DNA from 2 places in the Brachybacterium sp. p3-SID1565 genome. Region 1 is predicted to be linked to the other one. Evidence: predicted binding sites of a transcription regulator. Region 1 holds the regulator's gene; the other holds the start of a gene.
What was found. The regulator HspR, encoded in region 1, represses chaperone genes until heat shock. The targets are predictions, from matches to a motif close to AAGTTGAGTCNNNNNGACTCAACTT.
Positions count from the first base shown of each region.

Region 2: M4D54_RS06995 (Hsp20/alpha crystallin family protein) is a predicted target of HspR. The motif match lies at 1,214-1,238, and genes of this name have one in related genera.

Region 1 is NZ_JAMBDS010000064.1:12,047-15,447, reverse strand. Features, by position in the region: gene M4D54_RS12520 (DnaJ C-terminal domain-containing protein) at 1-1,031, shown strand, start outside; gene M4D54_RS12515 (heat shock protein transcriptional repressor HspR) at 1,111-1,548, shown strand; gene M4D54_RS12510 (glycosyltransferase family 4 protein) at 1,561-2,580, opposite strand; gene M4D54_RS12505 (TVP38/TMEM64 family protein) at 2,646-3,308, opposite strand; gene M4D54_RS12500 (glycosyltransferase family 4 protein) at 3,305-3,401, opposite strand, start outside.
Region 2 is NZ_JAMBDS010000022.1:3,932-7,332, forward strand. Features, by position in the region: gene M4D54_RS06985 (rhomboid family intramembrane serine protease) at 1-6, shown strand, start outside; gene M4D54_RS06990 (pyroglutamyl-peptidase I) at 363-995, opposite strand; gene M4D54_RS06995 (Hsp20/alpha crystallin family protein) at 1,335-1,823, shown strand; gene M4D54_RS07000 (GNAT family N-acetyltransferase) at 1,928-2,593, shown strand; gene M4D54_RS07005 (hypothetical protein) at 2,615-2,929, opposite strand; gene M4D54_RS07010 (glutamine amidotransferase) at 3,019-3,401, shown strand, end outside.

The sequences.
Region 1 (3,401 bases):
CCGGACAGGACTGGCTCGACAAGGACTTCTACCAGGTCCTCGGCGTCTCTAAGGACGCGAGCGCGGAGGACATCAAGAAGGCCTACCGCAAGAAGGCCAAGAAGCTCCACCCCGACCGCAACCCCGGCGACAAGCAGGCCGAGGAGCAGTTCAAGCAGGTCGGTGAGGCCTACTCGGTGCTCAACGATCCCGAGGAGCGCCAGAAGTACGACGCGATCCGGGCCATGGGCTCCGGCGGTGCCCGCTTCGCTGCGGGTCCCGGCGGCCCCGGTGGCGGCGCGGGCTTCGACGACATCTTCTCCGCCATGTTCGGCGGCCAGGGCGGGGGCTTCGGCGGCCGCGACGGCCGCAGCACCGGCGGCTTCAACCCTGCCGGCGGCGGGCCCGAGCCCGACCTCGACGACCTGCTGCGCATGTTCGGCCAGCAGGGCGGCGCACCCGGAGGTGGCTTCGGCTTCGGCGGCGGGCATGGCCCTCGGCCCAGCGCCGGCCAGGACATCAACGCCCGCACCCGCATCAGCTTCCGCCAGGCGGCGCTGGGCACCGAGGTGCGCCTGAGCGTCGACGGCCGCACCGTCACCGCGCGCATCCCCGCCGGGGTGCACGACGGCCAGCGGATCCGCCTGCGCGGCAAGGGCCGGCCCGGCCACGGCGGCGGCCCCGCCGGTGACCTGATGCTCACCCTCGAGGTGGACGAGCACCCGGTGTGGAGCGCCGATGGCGCCGATCTGCGGATCACCGTGCCCGTGTCCTTCGACGAGGCAGTGCTGGGCACCACCCTGACCGTGCCGCTGCTGGACGGCGGCACCGTGGGTCTGAAAGTGCCCGCCGGCACCCCGGCCGGCCGCACCCTGCGCGTGCGCGGCAAGGGCCTGGTCACGACGAAGCGCACCGGTGACCTGCTGGTCACCGTGCAAGTCGCGGTGCCCACCCACGTGGAGGGCGCGGCGCGCAAGGCCGTGGAGGACCTGCGCGATGCGCTCGCCGACGAGGATCCCCGTGCCGGCCTCGCCGAAGCCGCCGCCCGCTGAGCGATCCACGCACGGAGCGATCCACGCCCGGAGCGATCCGCACGCTGAGAGAACGAACCGCAGGAAGGAGTGATCCCCGATGAGCCCCCACCGCATCGACGAGCGCGCCCCCGTGTTCGTGATCTCGGTGGCCGCGGAGCTCTCCGGGATGCATCCCCAGACCCTGCGCCAGTACGACCGCATCGGCCTGGTCTCCCCCCGCCGCACCGCCGGCCGGGGACGCCGCTACAGCGCCCGTGACATCGCCCAGCTGCGCGAGGTGCAGCGGCTCTCCCAGGAGGAGGGCATCAACCTGGCCGGCATCAAGCGGATCCTCGCGCTGCAGGACGAGGTGGCCTCCCTGCGCGAGCAGCTAGGCGCAGTCCACGAGGCCATCGAGGAGATGGCCGCCCGCTCCGGCGGCCGCGTGTTCTCCGCCGACCGCTCCGGCCGCGTGACCTCCCTGCGCCGTGGGGAGAGACCCGAGCGCCCGCCCGGCGGTGCGCTGGTGCTGTGGCGGCCCGACCGCCGGCGCTGACCGGCGATCCTCTCAGGCCCGACGGATGACTCCCTCGGCCTCGTAGATCCCCGCCAGGCGCTCCGCGACCCGGCCCAGGTCCACCTCCTGCGCGGCGGCGCGACCGGCTGCGGTGAGATCCGGCAGCTCGCCGTCCAGCAGGGCCCCCAGGCGCTCCTTCACCGTGGTGGGGAAGCTGGGGCCGTTGCCGCGCACCATGTGGGTGACCTCCCCGTCGGGCAGCCAGTCGCGGTAGATCGGGATGTCCCTCAGCAGCACCGGGGCCCCGCACGCCAGGGCCTCCAGCAGCACGATCCCCTCGGTCTCCTCTTTGGTGAGGAAGCAGAAGGCGTCGGCTCCCGCGTACGCATCGCGCAGGACCTCCGCCCCCACGTACCCGGGGAACAGGCAGTTGACGGGGGCCGAGGTGATCGCGGCTTCGACGTCCTTGGTGATCAGTCGCGGATCGGTGTGGCCGTACCAGACGAAGTGCACCTCTGGCATGGAGCGCGCCACCTGGACCCAGTCCAGGATTCCCTTGCGCACCATCTGGATGCCCACGCTCATCACCACGCGCGACTCCCCAGGCAGGCCCAGGGAGTCCCGCAGACGGCCGCGCGCCGAGGCGTCCGGGCGGAAGAACGAGGTATCCACCCCGTTGGAGAGCACGTGGATGCGGGTGCGGATCCCGTACTTCGGCTGGGAGACCAGGCTGCGCGAGTACGGGGTGGGGGTGATCACGGCGTCGCCCCGCCGGTACAGCAGCGCGATCCACCGGCGGAACAGCGGCGCGATCCGATTGGCGCCGGTGAAGGAGTCCCGGAAGTCCTCCTCCGTGGAGTGTGCCCACATCAGCACCGGACGGCGCCGCAGCCGCGCCCACCACGACAGCAGCAGCGTGTCCGGGAACGGGGTGTTCAGATGGATCACGTCGAAGGGGCGCAGCGGGGAGCGGACCACCTCGTGGCCCAGGGAGCGCACCGCCTGCTCCTGGTGGCGGATGGCCGCCCCGATGCCGGACTGCTTGGCGATGCGGGCCATGCCCGTCGGCATCAGCACCCGCAGCGGGCGGTCAGGGCGGACCGGGCGGGTGTTCGGGCGTGCGTGAGGCCGGCCCGTCACCATGGCATGAACTTCACCAGCAGTGCGGAGACGCCCAGGCCATAGGCGATCAGCGACCACGGCTTGCAGGTCAGGATGATCAGCAGGTAGGTGCGCCACCGCATCCGGGTGGTGCCCGTGAGATAGCACAGCAGATCGTCCGGGGCCACGGGCAGGGCGATCGCGGTGGCGAACACCCGCGTGAAATGGGGGCTGCGTGTCCAGCCCAGCGCCTTCTCCACCGCCCTCGGGGAGAACATGCGCTCGATCAGTCCCAGACCCACCTGTCGACCGATCGCGAAGTTCACGAAGGAGCCGGAGCACACCGCGAGGTAGTTGTACAGGGTGCCCTCCAGCGGCCCGAACAGCACGGGCCCGGCCACCACCAGCAACCCCCCGGGGATCACCGGGAAGATCACCGACGCGATCGAGACCATCAGGAACGCGATCGGTCCCCAGGCGCCGAGGCCGTCGATGAAGGCCTGCAGGTTCTCCAGGGAGCGCAGCGCTCCGGCCTGCCAGCCCCACCACACCAGGCCGATGCTGACCACCAGCCCCAGCAGGGGCGAGAAACGAGCTGCGATCCGCAGGGGATCGCAGCGAGGGGCGTCGACCGCCGGGCGATCAGCACGGACCGCGGGGCGCGGGGGCTGCTTCACGAGCGCGTCAGCGGTGCTCATGCCGGCACCGGTTGACGGGTCAGGATCCGTGGCGCGCGGCGGCTGCGCACCTGCTGGTACACCTCCAGCACCGCCCGGCCGAACTCGCGGGCC
Region 2 (3,401 bases), on a different contig from region 1:
TTCTGAGCCGGCCGAGGCCTGCTGTACGAGAGTGCCCTGCAGAACATTCGCGCAGGGCACCGCAGAATGACACCGGTGTGACTATCCCCAGCTGTGGACAGGATTGTGGATGAACCGGGGTGCGCGGGGGATTTCACGGTCTTGCTGTGGACAACCGGCGTCGCGTTGTGGATCGCTGGGGACCGTTGAGGGCCGCGAGATGCGGGCGGCACTCCGCGAAGCACGGGGACCTGCGCCACGGGACCTGGGGAACTACATCCTTGTGATTCATCCCCAGATGTGGAGAACCCTGTGGATAACTCTCCCCTGGCGCCGCGAGCCGTGGGCCGGGTGCCGTGTGCAGTGCACCGGTACCGGGGCGGTCAGTGCTCGGCGCCGCCGGTGAGCACCACGTCCTCCGGGGTCGCCAGACAGGTGCGGACGGCCCGCACCAGCGCCCGGGCGGAGTCCTCCACCGGCAGGTCCGCGGCCGCCGGCAGATGGACGAAGCCGCCCCGCATGCCGGCCAGGCCGGGGTCGGTGGCCAGCAGGTGCAGCAGGCGGTAGAACACGTCGTTGCACACGTAGGTGCCGGCCGTCTGCGAGACCGCCGCCGGGATCGCGGGCTCCTCGGCCAGGGCGGCCACGATCGCCTTGATGGGCAGGGTGCTGAAATGGCCGACGGGACCGCCCGGCACCACGGGCTCATCGACGGGGCGGTCACCGGAGTTGTCCGGGATGCGTGCGTCGCGCACGTTGATCGCCACCCGCTCCGGCGTGACGGCGCGGCGTCCGGCCGCCAGGCCCGTGGCCACCACCAGGCCGCAACGGTGCTCGCGCACGGCCGCCTCCAGCAGGTCCCCAGCGGCGTCGAACTCGACCGGCAGCTCCAGCTGCGCCACCTCGACGCCTTCCGCGCGCAGCTGCGCGGCGGCGGCCTGGACGGCCTGCCAGGACTCGTTGATGTCGGCCCCGTCGAAGGGGGCGAAGCCGGTCAGCAGCACGTCGACGGTCATGGATCCACGGTAGGAGCCTCACTGCCGCAAATCGGGGAGGCGCGGCACGGCGCGAGACGGCACGGCGCGGCGAGACGGCACAACACGGCGCGGGGGAGGCGGGGGCGGGGATCGCGGGTGGGCAGTTGCCCGGAGTCCACCCGCGACGGGCAGACACAGCGGCCCATCTGCGCCATGCTGGGACTCTCCGCTCCCAACGCCTTTGGCGTGATCCAGCTCACGTGAGCGCGGTCGGCTCAACTTTGGAATAGGGAGGGAGCGCACCGCGTTGACCCTGCCGAGAGCAGGAGGAGCTACGGCCCCTGCTCGACCGCACACCGATACCTCAGGAGGCACATCATGGCTCGCAGCTTCACCCCCTTCCAGGAAGTGGACCGCTTCTTCTCGGATCTCGCCCGCACCCCGGCCTCGGTCGGCATGCCGATGGATCTGTACCGCGAGGACGACCGCTTCGTCGCCGAGATCGACCTGCCCGGCGTGGACCCCGCCAGCGTGGACGTCGACGTCGAGGACCGCACCCTCACGGTGCGCGCCGAGCGCAAGGCCTCGGCCTCGAACGACGCGGAGCGCTCCTGGCTCACCCGTGAGCGCCCCACCGGCACCTTCGCCCGCCAGCTCACCCTGGGCAGCCGGGTCTCCCTGGACCGCATCGAGGCGGAGTACAGCGACGGCGTGCTGCGTCTGACCATCCCCATGGCCGAGGAGGCCAAGCCGCGCAAGATCAACGTGGCCCACACCGAGCGCTCCGCGCAGCCCTCGGTGACCTCCGGGCAGGACACCGCCCCCGCCCCCGAGGGCCGCACCATCGAGGGTGAGCTCAACAGCTGACACCCCCGGATCACGAGTCCCCCGGCTCGCGGCGGGAGCCGGGGGACTCTGCCTTGCATGCCGGCCCGAGCGGCCGGGCGGGCCCACGGCGCTAGGATCGCGCGATGACCGCCCTGCCCAGCCCGCTGCCCGACCTCTATCCGCCCTTCGGGCTACGCATCACCGCCGGCCCCCTCACCCTGCGTCCCCTCCGGGACGAGGATCTGCCGGAGTACGCCGCTCTGCTGCACCGGCCGATCTTCGCCGACATGGACTCCGACCAGGTGTTCCCCTGGTACGACGTGGACCCCGACGAACGAGTGGCGCGGTCCGTCCAGTTCCAGTGGCAGCTGCGCTCGAAGGTCGGCCCGACCGATTGGAACCTCTCCTTCGGCATCTTCCACCAGGAGCGGCTGATCGGCATGCAGGACCTGGGCGCCTCGCACTTCGCGGTGCGGCGCGTGGTGGGCTCCGGCTCCTGGCTCACCCTGGATGAGCAGGGCAAGGGCCACGGGACGCTCATGCGGCAGGCCGTGCTGGTGCTGGCGTTCGACCACCTGGGCGCGCAGCGCGCAGAGACCAGCGCCGTGGTGGGCAACGGCGCCTCCTACGGGGTCTCCCGCAGCTGCGGGTACCGCGAGGACGGTCTGCTGGTGGTCGAGGAGAACGGCCGTGCCAAGACACAGCAGCGCTTCAGCCTCACCCCCGAGCGTTTCCGCAGGCCCGACGTGGCCGTGGAGGTCGAGGGCCTCACGGGGGCCCTGCGCGGTCTGCTGGGAGCCGGCGGCTGAGGGGGAGCCCCCAAGGGCTGATCAGTGCGGGGCCCGCACCCGATCCGGCATGGTGAACTGCGCCGACGGGGCCAGCAGCTGACCGGTCTCGATCAGGCCCGTGCAGGCGAGATCTTCGCCATCGGCCTGCACCCGCGCCAGGATCGGCTCGGCCCAGGTGCCGTACCCGGTGTCGCCCCAGGCGGCCAGCTCCACCGCCGTGCGGTCCGGCTCGATGGGATCGGACCGCACCCCGGCCACGCACAGCTCGAGGGCGTCCTCGGCAGGATCCGTCGCGGTGTCGTCCAGGTCGAACAGCCGCCCGCCCAGCACCACCAGCCGCGCCCGTCCCCACACGGCGTCGTAGGTGCCGCTGACCAGATCGGCGAGCTGCGCCGCCCTCGGTCACGTGCATCTCCTTCGACGGGGGCCGCTAGCATTCTCGCGTGAAACCGTTCCTGCTGCTGACCACCCGTCCCGAGGACGACGTCGCCCGGGCCGAGGCCGCCTCCTTCCAGCGCTTCAGCGGTCTGGGCCACGACGACCTGCGCTGGGTGCGCATCGAGCGTGAGGACGCCCCGGCGATCCGCGCCGAGGAGATCTCCGGCATCTACCTTGGCGGCAGTCCCTTCACCGTCTCCGACCCGGCCGAGACCAAGTCCCCGCAGCAGATCCGGGCCGAGAGGGCGCTCGCCGCGGTGCTCGATGAGGTGATGGAGCAGGACATCCCCTTCCTGGGCGCCTGCTACGGCATCGGCACCCTGGGCAGCCACGTGGGCGCCACCATCGATCGCACCCACGGCGAGCCGCTGGGCGCCGTGCCCATCAC